Regions from separate parts of the Vibrio sp. AK197 genome, predicted to be linked through region 2. Evidence: riboswitches for the same ligand, from Rfam matches in the RefSeq annotation. Region 2 holds a riboswitch; the other holds the start of a gene.
What was found. Region 2 has a riboswitch for cobalamin ahead of M1D72_RS09105 (cobaltochelatase subunit CobN). Riboswitches for the same ligand answer to the same signal wherever they lie in the genome.
Positions count from the first base shown of each region.

Region 1: linked by a shared signal. The riboswitch ahead of M1D72_RS07950 (TonB-dependent receptor domain-containing protein) and the one ahead of M1D72_RS09105 (cobaltochelatase subunit CobN) in region 2 are both predicted to bind cobalamin.

Region 1 covers NZ_CP096430.1:176,893-183,698, reverse strand. The annotation lists rRNA gene M1D72_RS07965 (16S ribosomal RNA) at 1-1,095, opposite strand, end outside; gene M1D72_RS07960 (RNA recognition motif domain-containing protein) at 1,639-2,097, shown strand; gene murI (glutamate racemase) at 2,060-2,860, opposite strand; gene M1D72_RS07950 (TonB-dependent receptor domain-containing protein) at 2,991-4,823, opposite strand; cobalamin riboswitch at 4,869-5,069, opposite strand; gene trmA (tRNA (uridine(54)-C5)-methyltransferase TrmA) at 5,219-6,325, shown strand; gene M1D72_RS07940 (YijD family membrane protein) at 6,375-6,749, opposite strand; gene fabR (HTH-type transcriptional repressor FabR) at 6,749-6,806, opposite strand, start outside.
Region 2 covers NZ_CP096430.1:417,688-424,493, reverse strand. The annotation lists gene M1D72_RS09125 (AMP-dependent synthetase/ligase) at 1-1,348, opposite strand, end outside; gene leuO (transcriptional regulator LeuO) at 1,521-2,480, opposite strand; gene M1D72_RS09115 (MJ1255/VC2487 family glycosyltransferase) at 2,872-3,921, opposite strand; gene M1D72_RS09110 (phosphatase PAP2 family protein) at 3,925-4,452, opposite strand; cobalamin riboswitch at 4,636-4,761, shown strand; gene M1D72_RS09105 (cobaltochelatase subunit CobN) at 4,882-6,806, shown strand, end outside.

The DNA of each region.
Region 1 (6,806 bases), 240 kb from region 2:
ACATTTCACAACACGAGCTGACGACAGCCATGCAGCACCTGTCTCAGAGCTCCCGAAGGCACCAAGGCATCTCTGCCAAGTTCTCTGGATGTCAAGAGTAGGTAAGGTTCTTCGCGTTGCATCGAATTAAACCACATGCTCCACCGCTTGTGCGGGCCCCCGTCAATTCATTTGAGTTTTAATCTTGCGACCGTACTCCCCAGGCGGTCTACTTAACGCGTTAGCTCCGAAAGCCACTCCTCAAGGGAACAACCTCCAAGTAGACATCGTTTACGGCGTGGACTACCAGGGTATCTAATCCTGTTTGCTCCCCACGCTTTCGCATCTGAGTGTCAGTATCTGTCCAGGGGGCCGCCTTCGCCACTGGTATTCCTTCAGATCTCTACGCATTTCACCGCTACACCTGAAATTCTACCCCCCTCTACAGTACTCTAGCCTGCCAGTTTCAAATGCTATTCCGAGGTTGAGCCCCGGGCTTTCACATCTGACTTAACAAACCACCTGCATGCGCTTTACGCCCAGTAATTCCGATTAACGCTCGCACCCTCCGTATTACCGCGGCTGCTGGCACGGAGTTAGCCGGTGCTTCTTCTGCAGCTAACGTCAAACAATGCATCTATTAAATACATTGCCTTCCTCACTGCTGAAAGTGCTTTACAACCCGAAGGCCTTCTTCACACACGCGGCATGGCTGCATCAGGCTTGCGCCCATTGTGCAATATTCCCCACTGCTGCCTCCCGTAGGAGTCTGGGCCGTGTCTCAGTCCCAGTGTGGCTGATCATCCTCTCAGACCAGCTAGGGATCGTTGCCTTGGTGAGCCCTTACCTCACCAACTAGCTAATCCCACCTGGGCATATCCTGACGCGAGAGGCCCGAAGGTCCCCCTCTTTGAGCCGAAGCTATCATGCGGTATTAGCCATCGTTTCCAATGGTTATCCCCCACATCAGGGCAATTTCCCAGGCATTACTCACCCGTCCGCCGCTCGACGCCGTTAACGTCACCCGAAGGGTCAGTTAACTCGTTTCCGCTCGACTTGCATGTGTTAGGCCTGCCGCCAGCGTTCAATCTGAGCCATGATCAAACTCTTCAATTTAAAGTTTTTGTGGCTCAATGAATACTGATTACATTACATAGTAATGTTGAATTGACTGTGCCAAGACCGAAGTCTTGATTGGTCACTCAGTTCATTGAAACCTCAGTTGATTCTTTAGAATCATCTTTGATTATCATCAACGAGTGCCCACACAGATTGATAGGTTTATATTGTTAAAGAGCTTCCGACTTTTGAGCATTGCTCGTTATCGGGGATGCGTATAATACGCTTACTTTCGATTGAGTCAAGGTTTATTTTTAACTTTTCGAAACACCGTGAGTTTTCTGCAAAAATTTGTGTCTCTTCCCAAGCGGTGAGGCGGAATTATAGGGATCCAAATATAAAGAGCAAGCCTTTTTGAAAAATTTAATTTCGATCGATTAAAATCAAACCAAGAGCACGAAAATAGAATAAAATTTCAACATTTGAGACTCGTCACATCAATCTGTTGGAAAAACAAGAAGCATATACGTAATATCGCTGTGTCTATTATGTTAAAAAGACAACGGATATTCTCTATTACTTAACTAGTTGTATTCAGATATGAGTTCAAATAAAACGACCTTATTGATTATCGCCTTAGTGGTTATAGGCGGAATTATATTTTCACAGGTAGCAACACAAGTTCCACCAGCTGTCGCTTATGTTGTGGGTGTCCTTATCACCGCAGTATTAATAAAGCTAATTGAAAATTCACCCGTGAAAGGTAACCAACCAACACCTTCTACAAAAACCCTCTATGTTGGAAATTTACCTTATAAAGCGAATGAATCTCATGTGAAAGAGCTTTTTGCTCAGCACGGAGAAGTTTTTGCCGTTCGTTTAATGAAAGACAAACGTACTGGTAAACGCCGTGGTTTCGGTTTTGTCGTGATGGCTTCGGCTGATGCCCAAGGTGCAATCGATGCTTTAAATGACAATGAATATATGCAAAGGACTTTAAAAGTACGAATTGCGAATGAGCCTAAGTCAGGGGAATCACCAGATTCTGAACTGGACTAAAGCCCATTTTGCCAACCCTTTCATTCAGTGCACTTTCTTGCCAAGGAAGTGCACTACTTAAAATTTTATGTTTCACTCCCCTTTCCTCACCTGTCTCCAACTGCAATAATTGTTGCACTCTTCGTGCTATTGCTTTTCCAGAGTCGACTAATATGACTTCTGAGCCCAACACTTGAGCAATTTCGGATTTGATGAGCGGAAAGTGAGTGCATCCCAATACCGCGACATCGATGATCCCGATAAGCGGAGTGAGGAGCTGAGTCAGCTCCTGAATATCAACAGGCTTACCTCGCAGCTTTTCTTCTGCCATATCGACAAGACGCGTCAAACCCAGCATTTCAACATTTTTATTGGGAGAGAAGTTACGAACCAGCTCATGAGTGTATTCACGAGTGACTGTGGCAGGCGTCGCAATCAAGCCTATCGCTTTGTTTGCCAGAGAAGAAGCCGGTTTGATGGCTGGGACCACTCCGACAACCGGAATATCTAACCCCGCGCGTAAACTAGGTAGTACGATGGTACTCGCAGTATTACAAGCGATAACAACAATATCGACCGGGTTATTTTCTATACACGTTGTAATACATGCTTCGACACGTTTAATTAATGTATTTTGCTCCAGCTCTCCATAGGGATACGCTTGATTATCAAATATATAAATATAATTTAGTTGAGGTAACAACGATTGTATTTCTTGATAAACGGATAACCCCCCGACACCTGAATCGAAAATAAGTACGGTTTTATAAACTTGCTCTGTCACTTTTATATTCCGAGGAATGAAAACACAATGATCATACTCCCTAAAGTCTATTTATCAATCAGTAGACATTTATCTTTACGTCAATCTCAAAACTTATTTTATAAAAAAGCCGCCTATTGGCGGCTTATGTTTAGAACTTATATTCAGCGTTAGCGAATAAGTTACGTCCCTGTGCTAAATAGTAATTACCACTTGATCCGAGCCCTGTGTAGTGTGACTCATTAAATGCGTTACTCAGCTTTGCACCAAGGCTAAAGTGTTCAGTGAAGTGATAACGAGTCGCTAAGTCTACCGTGGTATAAGACTCAAGTTTATCCGCATTCTTATCGGTTCTGTCTCCCACGTAGTTCGCCACCATAGATAGGTCAAATTGAGCGACTTGGTAATTCATAACCCAACTAAGATTACGTTTACCCCTTCTTTCCAATTGAGCCCCGGTTTCCTTGTTGATAGGATCTTTCCATCCTACCGAAACTTTATGCTCAACAGGTCCCGTGTCAAAAGCTGCTGCCACTTCAAGCCCTTTGATTTCAGCCTTATCGACATTAGATGGAATCCAAGTACCACCCGCACCAACGGGTGCCCAGTCGATAAGATTATCGATCTCTGTTTTATATGCCGACACTTCCCAATCAATCCAACTTGAATAACCACGCAAACTAATTTCATTGGATACCGATTCTTCTGGCTTTAAGTCTGGGTTACCTTGTCCTGGCCAATATAAATCGTTGAATGTCGGAGCTTTGAAACCTGAGCCAGAATTTGCGACCACTTGAAGACCCTCAAGCAGTTGATACCCTAATCCTAAGTTCCAAGTTGTATGATCACCAAATGAACTATCATCATCATGTCGTAAACTGGCTTCGGCGGTAAAATCATTCACGCCAATCAAAGAGGTCAAAAAGGCCGCTTTGTTGTTCTTATCCGTATCTTCGTAGTCCGTGGAATTGGTGCCGCCACGGTTTGCTTCCTCTTTGGTGTAATCCAAACCAAGATTCACCGCAAGCCAATCGTTTGGAGACAGAGTATTCAGCCAGGTTACGTTATTTCGCCGTGTAAATAGTGCAGTTTTTCCAGAAGCTCCGTCAGCATCACCATCCCATGCTTCACTGCGCATTGTTGATAGGGTCAGCTTACTGCTATAAATTTCGGCTTGAAAGTTTAATCCACCATTTAACGTATAAAAGTCATTATTACTTTCTTGCTTTGGCCCACCATATTGCCCGGCATATTCATTATCGGACTCTTGCTTATAAGCACTGGCATTCACACTCCACTGCGCATTTATGTCATGGTTGACACTACCGAAGAAGCTTGTGGTATCAAAACCATGAGTATCCGTACTTGGCGCGCCTTGATAGACACGGTAACCATCACTTTGCTCCTTAGCAGCAATAAACGAACCGTAGGTCTGTTCATTGAGCTGACCAGAAGAGTGCCAACCTAAAAGCTTATGATCATCTTCGCCGTATCCGACTGTGGCTTTATGTAATGGTTGGCCGTTTCCGGCCGTCGTAATACTGATCACACCACCAAGCGCATCGGAGCCGTAAATCGCAGCTCGAGGACCACGGATTACTTCAATTTTCTCAATAGCAAATGCGGGAATCAAACCGATAGAAGCGCCGCCAGAAGTCGCAGAGTTGACTTTAACGCCATCAATCAACACAAGAGTGTGTTGGGTTGCGGTACCACGTAAATAAATGGAAGTTTCTTGGCCTTTACCACCAAGAGAATTGATTTCTACTCCAGGCAGTGTACGCAATACTTCAATTGCGCTATCAGCCTGCATTGCTTCGATATCTTGGCGAGTAATAATACTCGCTGATGCCAATACCGAAGATTGTGTCTGCTCGATGCGATTAGCGGTTACCAAAATGGTGTCATCTGCAGACTGGGCAAGAGATGTTGGGGCATACGACACCAGCGATGCCACTGCGACCGCTATAAATGTTTTGTTCATTATGTTGTCCTAGATTCGCGTAGTAAGTCCGACCAAGCCATGCTTATGGTGGCTTAGTGGCTGGCAGGTCTTCGGACTCAAGAGCTTGGCCAAGCCGCCTACTAATCCGACTTCCCACATACTTTGATGCAGTGTCATATGGATGTTCGTTCTCTTTTACCGCTGCGCGTCAGTTCTGGAATTTCACCAGATTCCCTTTTCAGCCATCTATACATCTAAAATGGCACCAGCTTGGCGCTGATATTAGTCAGCAATGGAACCAATGTCTAGTTCATAATCAACTAAGCTATTCAACAATTACTCAGAAAACCAACAATTGACCGACAATACTGGACATCAGATTTGGATTGAATAAAATCTGCGCTCTTTGTTTAAATGCACCAACAGGTAAAACCATGGCTTCTCTCGATGTAAACCCTCAGCACTACGCTCAGCAACTGGCTGAAAAAACCGAACGCCTAAGCGACATGTTCGCGCCATTCGATGTTCCAGAGCTGGAAGTGTATGAGTCACCAGAGCAGCATTACCGCATGCGAGCAGAGTTTCGTGTCTGGCACGAAGGTGATGACTTGTTTTACATCATGTTCAATCAGCAAACGCGAGAAAAATATCGTGTTGATCAATTCCCTGCAGCTAGCCGTTTGATTAACGATTTGATGCCGCTGTTGATTGATGCAATGAAAGAGAACGACACACTACGTCGTAAACTGTTTCAGGTTGATTTTCTGTCTACGCTTAGCGGTGAAATGTTGGTGTCACTGCTTTATCACCGCCAACTCGACGAAGCTTGGATTGAAGAGGCGAAAGCTCTCAAACAAAGATTGAATGATGAAGGTTTTAATCTCAACCTTATTGGCCGAGCACGTAAAATGAAAATCGTGTTGGATCGTGATTTTGTGGTCGAGAAGCTTGATGTTAATGGAGAGAGCTATGTGTATCAGCAAGTGGAAAATAGCTTTACTCAACCAAACGGTAAAGTCGCGGAGAAAATGTTAGCTTGGGCGGTCGATTGTACTCAGGATAGCCAAGGTGACCTATTAGAGCTTTACTGCGGAAACGGTAACTTCTCTTTGGCTTTGGCACAAAACTTTGAGCGCGTTCTCGCGACTGAGTTAGCCAAACCCTCTGTTGACTCTGCACAATATAATATTGCTGCGAATAACATCGAGAATGTTCAGATCATTCGAATGTCGGCAGAAGAGTTTACCGAAGCGATGGAAGGCAAACGTGAATTTCGCCGTCTGAAACAAGCTGGTATTGATCTCAGTAGCTATAACTGCAACACCATTTTTGTCGATCCCCCTCGGGCTGGTATGGACATCGATACTTGTAAAATGGTGCAGGGCTATGAGCGCATCCTATATATCTCTTGTAATCCAGATACATTAAAAGAAAACTTGGATGTACTCTGTGAAACTCACCGCGTGACACGATTTGCGCTCTTTGACCAATTTCCCTATACCCACCACATGGAAGCGGGTGTGATGCTAGAGCGTAAATAATCTTACGCGATAGTGATAAAAAACGAGCCAAATGGCTCGTTTTTGCTTTTTACTCTTCTTTACGGCCGATGTAACCCATTCGATGGCCAATCCATAGCAGCAATAATAATGCGATGACAATGGAGAAGAAGTTCGACCCGGCTTCGGGATATTGCGCTTTAAGAAACGCCGAGTGCCCAAATGCCCCGACAAAGAAACACGCCAATCCCACCAGAGGGATATCTTCAGACACCGGATGGCGCAGATACTCTTGATACAGCGCTTGTACAGAAAGCACGAGAGCAATAACTGGAAAAATGGAAAACGAAACTTCACTCATTGTTAACCATGACAATAGTGCATCGCCACACATCCCTGCAATCAAAGCCAGCAATAGCGTCTTTTTCTCTGACCCCTGCTCGATTTGAATATTTTCATTCGACATTAATCTAATCCACCTTTTATTATTCGAGTTTGATGACGTTCACGTTCCTTTCGGTAC
Region 2 (6,806 bases):
CATCAATGTAACCCGCATCGCCAGTTTTTAAAAAGCCATGCTCATCAAACGTATTGGCTGTTTCTTCCGGCATTTTATAGTAGCCACGCATCACCATCGGCCCACGGACTAAAATCTCGTTATTCTCGCCAATTTTAACTTGAGCCCCCGGCATCGACATACCAATGGAGTCTGGGTTAAAGCACTTATCATCCCAACAAGAAACCGTAGCGGTCGTTTCTGTCATACCGTAGCCAAGCTTGACATTAACGCCAATCGCATGGAAAAAACGGCCAATGGTTTCATCCAGTTTCGCGCCACCACACGGCATAAAGTTAATTCGTCCACCGAGTACAGCGCGCATTTTGGATAACACCAATTTATCCGCCAATTGATAACTACGGGCTAACAACCAAGAAGGTTTAGTGTTTTGCTGATGACACGCCGCCATTTTGGCCCCCATATTCACAGCCCAAGTAAACAGAACCTTTTTATGAACAGGCGCCTTCGATACTTTTTCATGAATGGCTGAGAACACTTTCTCATAAAAACGGGGAACGGCAGACATCACGGTCGGCTTGACTTCGGTTAGTGCTTCACGCACCAAACGGGTATCTTGCAGATAGCTAATGCTCGCACCACGGTACAGAACATAAAAACTCCAAGCGCGCTCAAAAACATGGGACAAAGGTAAAAAGCACAAAGAGACATCCTGCTCACCCAGTTGCAAGCGTTGATCATGGCCCTGTAACTGCGCGGCTATATTGGCATAATCCAGCATGACTCCTTTCGGTTGCCCTGTGGTTCCAGAGGTATAAATCAGAGTAAATAGATCATGCAAATTCGCCTGTGACAGACGCGAATCTAACTCAGCCTGATAGTTATCAGAACCTCGCGCGGTAAAGTCAGCCCAATGCACAGCAAATGGCGCGCCTTGCAGATCGATATCATCAGACATCGCCACCAGCCATTCCAACTGTGGACATTGTTGGAAAATATCGAGAGCCGCATCATATTGTGCCTGTTCACCAACAAACAGTATTTTTACATCAGCATTTTGCAAAATATACGCGGACTGTTCAGCGGTGTTGGTTGGATAAATAGGCACCGTAACCGCTCGCACTTGCATTGCAGCGAAATCAGTAATCGTCCAGCGCGGCATGTTCGACGAGAAGATGCCAATCTTATCCTGAACATCAATCCCGTATGCCAATAAAGCCCGCGAAGCTTCGTCGATCTGAATACCAAAAGACTTCCAGCTGATCGCTTGCCAGGTTTTATCCACTTTATGTTGTAGCGCAACGCGCTCCCCGCCTTTAGCGGCCTGCTCTCGTATACGGCTAACAATATGAAAATCTAAATAGGCCATGCTCTTTTATACCTTTGGGCTTACAGCTGTAAGCTAACTTGAGCGAACAAGTGTATCGCCAAGTCAAGAAAAGGCAACTGACAAGGGTCAAACTTGAGAGGGTATAAATTGTAAAAAACCTTGAATAGCGACACTATCCAAGGTTTTACGTTTATAACAGCGAGCTCAAAGATTAAGCTTGGGCAACCACTTCGCCGCAAATCACCATTAATTGATCACGTAACCAGATATGGCCTTTGTCTTTTTCGCTCGACTCATGCCAGCTCAAATACCCACTGATTTGTGAATTGGTGTATGGCAATGGAAGGACTTGCAATTGATCCTTGTTCACCGCATTTTCAACCATCCAACGAGGAGCAATGGTCACCAATTCAGATTGACTCACTACGTAAAGCACATTACTCAGGCTGGTACCTTCATAGTAGCTTTTCACATCCAAATCGCTGTAAGCCAATTCAGAGAAACTGCGTAACCCGTGAACATGGGACAATTTTGCATGGCGCTCTTCAAGAAGATCAGGGGCAGTCACAGAACCCTGAATACGCGGGTGTGATTTGGACGCCACCACGACTAATTCATCTTGGAAGATTTCAGTGCTGGAATAACCTGGTTCATCAAAGCGCGAGTAATCGATAATAAAGTCGATCTCTTGAAAACGTAAACGCTCAGCCAAGTTGCTTGAGAATTCCGCATCGAGATGCAGCTGTACATTCGGTGCTTTACTATGGATGGTTTGCATAATGCGCGGGGCAAAACGCATATCACAAGGACTACAGATCGCCATTTTAAATAAACGCGTTGAAGTGTCTGGCGTAAAAATAGAGCTCGGTAATTCATTGCGGATCAATTGCAAAGCTTGACGAACAGGCCCAAACAATTGACGAGCACGTTGAGTTGGTTGAATACCGCGACCTTGGCGCATAAACAACTCATCGTTAAACATGACTTTAAGACGCGCAACAGCGTTACTTACTGCCGGTTGAGACATACCTAAATTGTGTGCAGCGCGAGTAATATTTTGTTCCTGCATTACTGCGTCAAACACGGTCAGTAGATTAAGGTCTACTCCTCTTAGCGTACTCTCCATTCGGTAGCTAGAAATTGCATTCATTGGTTCTTTTTTGTCTAACATTGATAAAACGCCTCTGTATTCGTCAAACCTAATAACGATAACTTTCAAAAAATCGGAATAGATAACCAAGGATTCTTATATTTGTGTTTTAGATGAATCTTTGGACAGCGCTACTATCTGCGAATCAATAAGCCCTTATCAACAGTGTTGATATTTAATCAGTATTTTTTACCCACAGTTCAGGAAAAAACCTACAAAACAAACGCTTATATACAGTATAAAAAACCCTAAAAATATTTTCAGGCTGTTTTTAGAATAATTTTCGCAGCCGATAGAGGCGATTTATCGGAATTTTCCCACACATTCATCAGAGTAATGAATATTCAAAAATAAAAACACCCACTCACAAGTGAATAAACCCAACACTTGTCAGCGGGTGATAGAGGCAGAATTAAGAGAAGGAGACGTATTCTGGAAAGTTGACCTTATCCCACAATTGGTCACTTAAAGACGCGCTGTTATGCCATTCACCACTGAGGATCCACTCGGTGATCGCATCCGCCACATTCGGGAATTGCACTTGATCCGCTTGCTTTTCGTCTAACCAGTCACGGACCGCAGCGGCATCCAAATAATCCATTGAATGGGCTAAACCTAAATGTTCTAACGTCGCGACATTGGTCAATTGCTCAAACTGACCAGCCAGAGGTTTGAGTAATAACTTCTTACCTAAACTCAATGCCTCTGAAGGTAATTCAAACCCACCATTGGCAATAACCCCACCGCAACGCAATAAGTGATGTTGAAAGTTGGGCTGTGATAAGGGTTGATACTGGATATTTTCTTCCTGATAAGGCGCACTAACCTCTGGGTGATAACAGACAAATGACTGTCGAGTAAAACGAAATAACAAGTCACTGATCGCTTCTAGGCGTTCAAAAGGCAAGTACACCAACACAAAAGCCTCATGACGAATGGCTTGTGAGCCATGAGTATGAATAATTGGTGGCAGAAGCGGTTGATCAAAGTGATACCAGTGCAAACCAATACTGAACTTTGTGGGCGCAAAATACTTAACGACTTTTTTATCTACCCAGTTCGCGCCTTTGACCGGAATAGGATAACGAAAGGCGTTTTGATGGCTGATACCAATCGTCGTGATATTTTGCTGTTTCGCGGCCCAAGCAGAAACAGGCTCAAAATCATTCAAGATTAAGTCGTATCCAGAGAGATCCAGCTCCGCCACTTCACGGCGAAATTGCCAGAGATTATTGTTAGCGGCAGTCTGCCAGTAATTCACTTTGCCTTTATCAACACAGAACGTCAGGCCACGACGAGTCTCAAAGTCGCCAAATGGCTCCATCGAAAAATACTTATTCCGCTCACGACCTGAAAACAAGAAGTCCACTGCAACGTTTTTATTTTCAAACGATTGCTGCATTGCGCGAGCCCGAGCAATATGTCCATTTCCCGTCCCTTGAACGCCAAATAATATTCTCAACCTCTACCCTCCCATCACACTGATTGCGACCACTGCGCAGCTAGTGCCGAGTAATGCACCAATCACAACATCGGTAAGAAAATGAACGCCTAACAACACACGAGAGACGGCAATGGCACTCGCCCAGCTCATCGCCAATATTTGCGTGTCTGAGTAGAAATGCCCGAGCAGCACCGCCATTAGAAACGCAGCGCTGGTATGTCCAGAAGGCAAACTATATCGATCAGAAGGGGTAATAAAGGAGGTTAATAGTTCAGACAATTCTTGCGGGCGGCGGCGTTTAAACAGATTTTTGGCTAACCAATAGATTGGCAGTTCGATGGCAAAGGCCAACAGGCCGGTCATCAAAAATACAAGCCCGATCGGCCCATCAACAAACCAAGCTAACGCCCCAATCAACGCATAAAGGTGGCCATCACCGGTATGGGAAATGGCTTGGCTCACTCGAGCGACAGGCAAACTGAATTTATGGCGCAAACACAACTGTGAGAATGCAAAATCTAACTTTGCAATCGGTTCTATAGTACGCATTACCGACTCCTTCTTTGACGGATTACCAATCACGTTAAAGAGCCAAAATGACAGTTCGGTGACGTATTATTGGTAAATTGATGAAAATTCCACCAGCATCAAATTCACCGTTTGCTTATGGTTGCTTTTATATAAGACTTACTGAATAGCGACTATTTATTGACCTAACAAATAGAACCCTCTATAACAACCCATCTAAACTTTGCCCTCATCGGCATAACCAAGGAACTCGGTGCGAATCCGAGGCTGTACCCGCAACTGTAAGTGACCTATCACAAGCCAGATACTTGGGGTTTAAATACGGATTAAAACACGTCACCGGGCGGGAATACCTGGCACTATGTCGTTGGTCTTTTACATCACCTTTTCTCCGACATCAGTCCTCAGAACAATTCTCCCTTAAGGCAAAGCATTCCCTTGAGGTTAGATATGCGCATTTTGTTTATTTTATTTTTGATGTTAATGAGCGCCAGCAGCAGCGCAGCACAACATCAACTGCTGTTGATTGTCTCACAGCGCAACGCAGAAACCATTGCTCAAGCAGTGGAACAATTTCACCAGCAAACACCGAATATTCGCATCACGGCGCGAACGGACACACAATGGTTAGCCAGCTCATCCACCACTCGCCAACAATTGCTCACTCATAGCCAAGCGCTAGTGGGAATTGGGCTGTATGGGGCCATTGTTGGCGAACTAGAACATGATTTACAGCTCAATGCGCCAGACACCCTGCTGATTTTTAGTAGTGACCACCGACTCGTCGGATTAAGTCGCTATCAACAGCAGCAACAATTTTCTGCTCCTGAGCAATTAACTACCTTGGCCGCGCTAAGACCCGATGATCAGTTCCAAACTTGGCTCAGTGCGCTGCTTAAACAAAATCCACAACAAGCACCTTGGTTAACGGCTCGCGGCTATTGGCAAGCTGGCGGTGTCGACAACACTCGCCACTTATTGACTTGGCTTGCTCGTCTTTGGGATAACTCACTCACTCCAGAACCTGCAACGGCGCAACCACGCCTCAGATGGTGGTATCAACAACAGTATTATTCGCAATTGCCGACAATGCCCCACCATCAGCCGATTGTAATGCTGCTTGATCATAGTGGTGGCACGCGCCCGAGTGACAGCAAGGTATTCCAACAGTTGTGTCGACAAATTGAAGACACTCATCACTTGCAATGCCTCGTCGGGCTTGCCGCCTGGGGAGACGCCAGTGTTCAAGCGATTGAGACACTGAGTACGATAGAACCACGCTTAGCCGCAATTGTGATGTTACAAGATTTCGTAATTGGTGGTGGGAAAGGAAGAGAACACGTCACCGAGCAGTTGACCAAACTTAACGTTCCTGTACTCAAAGCGATCAAACTTCGTGATCGAACCGCCAAGCAATGGCAACTCTCTGCCGATGGCATTCATTCCGATAAAGTTTACTACCAAGTGGCAATGCCAGAAATTCAAGGTGCTAGTCAGCCAATAATCGTCGCAACCGCAGGACAAGTACACCAAGATCCCTTATCTGGCATTGAGATTCAGCCGATTGAACCTGAGCGACAAGGAATGCAAGTCATCAGTCAGCGAGTCAAACGCTGGGCGACTTTACAAACCAAAGCCAACAAAGATAAGCGCGTTGCGATTGTCTACTATAACCACCCTCCAGGACGCCACAATATCGGCGCGGACAACCTTGATGTTCCTGCCTCTTTATGGCAAATCTTAAATCGCCTCAAGCAAGCAGGATATCAAGTCGGTACCTTACCCAATTCACAGCAGGCATTGCTGGATGATATTCAGCAGCGTGGAGTCAACCTCCCCAATGACCGACACGCGCTGGAAACCATGAGTGCAACAATTCCAACAATGAATATCGCGCAATATCAAGACTACTTCGCGACACTGCCAAGCTCAGTACAAGATGAGATGCGTTATGGACCATTTGGCCGCTTGCAAGCGCAGTTACAATCCGCACTTAACGCCAAACTACCGCAGCAAGCGCATGCTTTACTCACTAGCACCATGGAAGAAATGGTGCATTTGGTCGAAGGGGTGGATCATCCGGCGCGAGCACGAGCGCTCTCTTTGCTAAAGCAGTTGAAAACCTGTTACTTGAGCGAAATCGAGAATTCTGGCCCAGCTTGCTGGACGCAAGCCAAAAACATTGTAAAAGCGTTGCAGGAAACGGGGATTGAAGGCCTCGGCGGTTGGGGAGAGATTCCCGGCAATGTCATGGTGTATAACCAACAGTTGCTGCTACCTAGCTTGCAGTATGGGAATATCATGCTTAGCCCTCAACCACCAAGAGGCTGGGAGGTGAATCCAGAACTGCTACACGCCAACTTAGCCTTCCCACC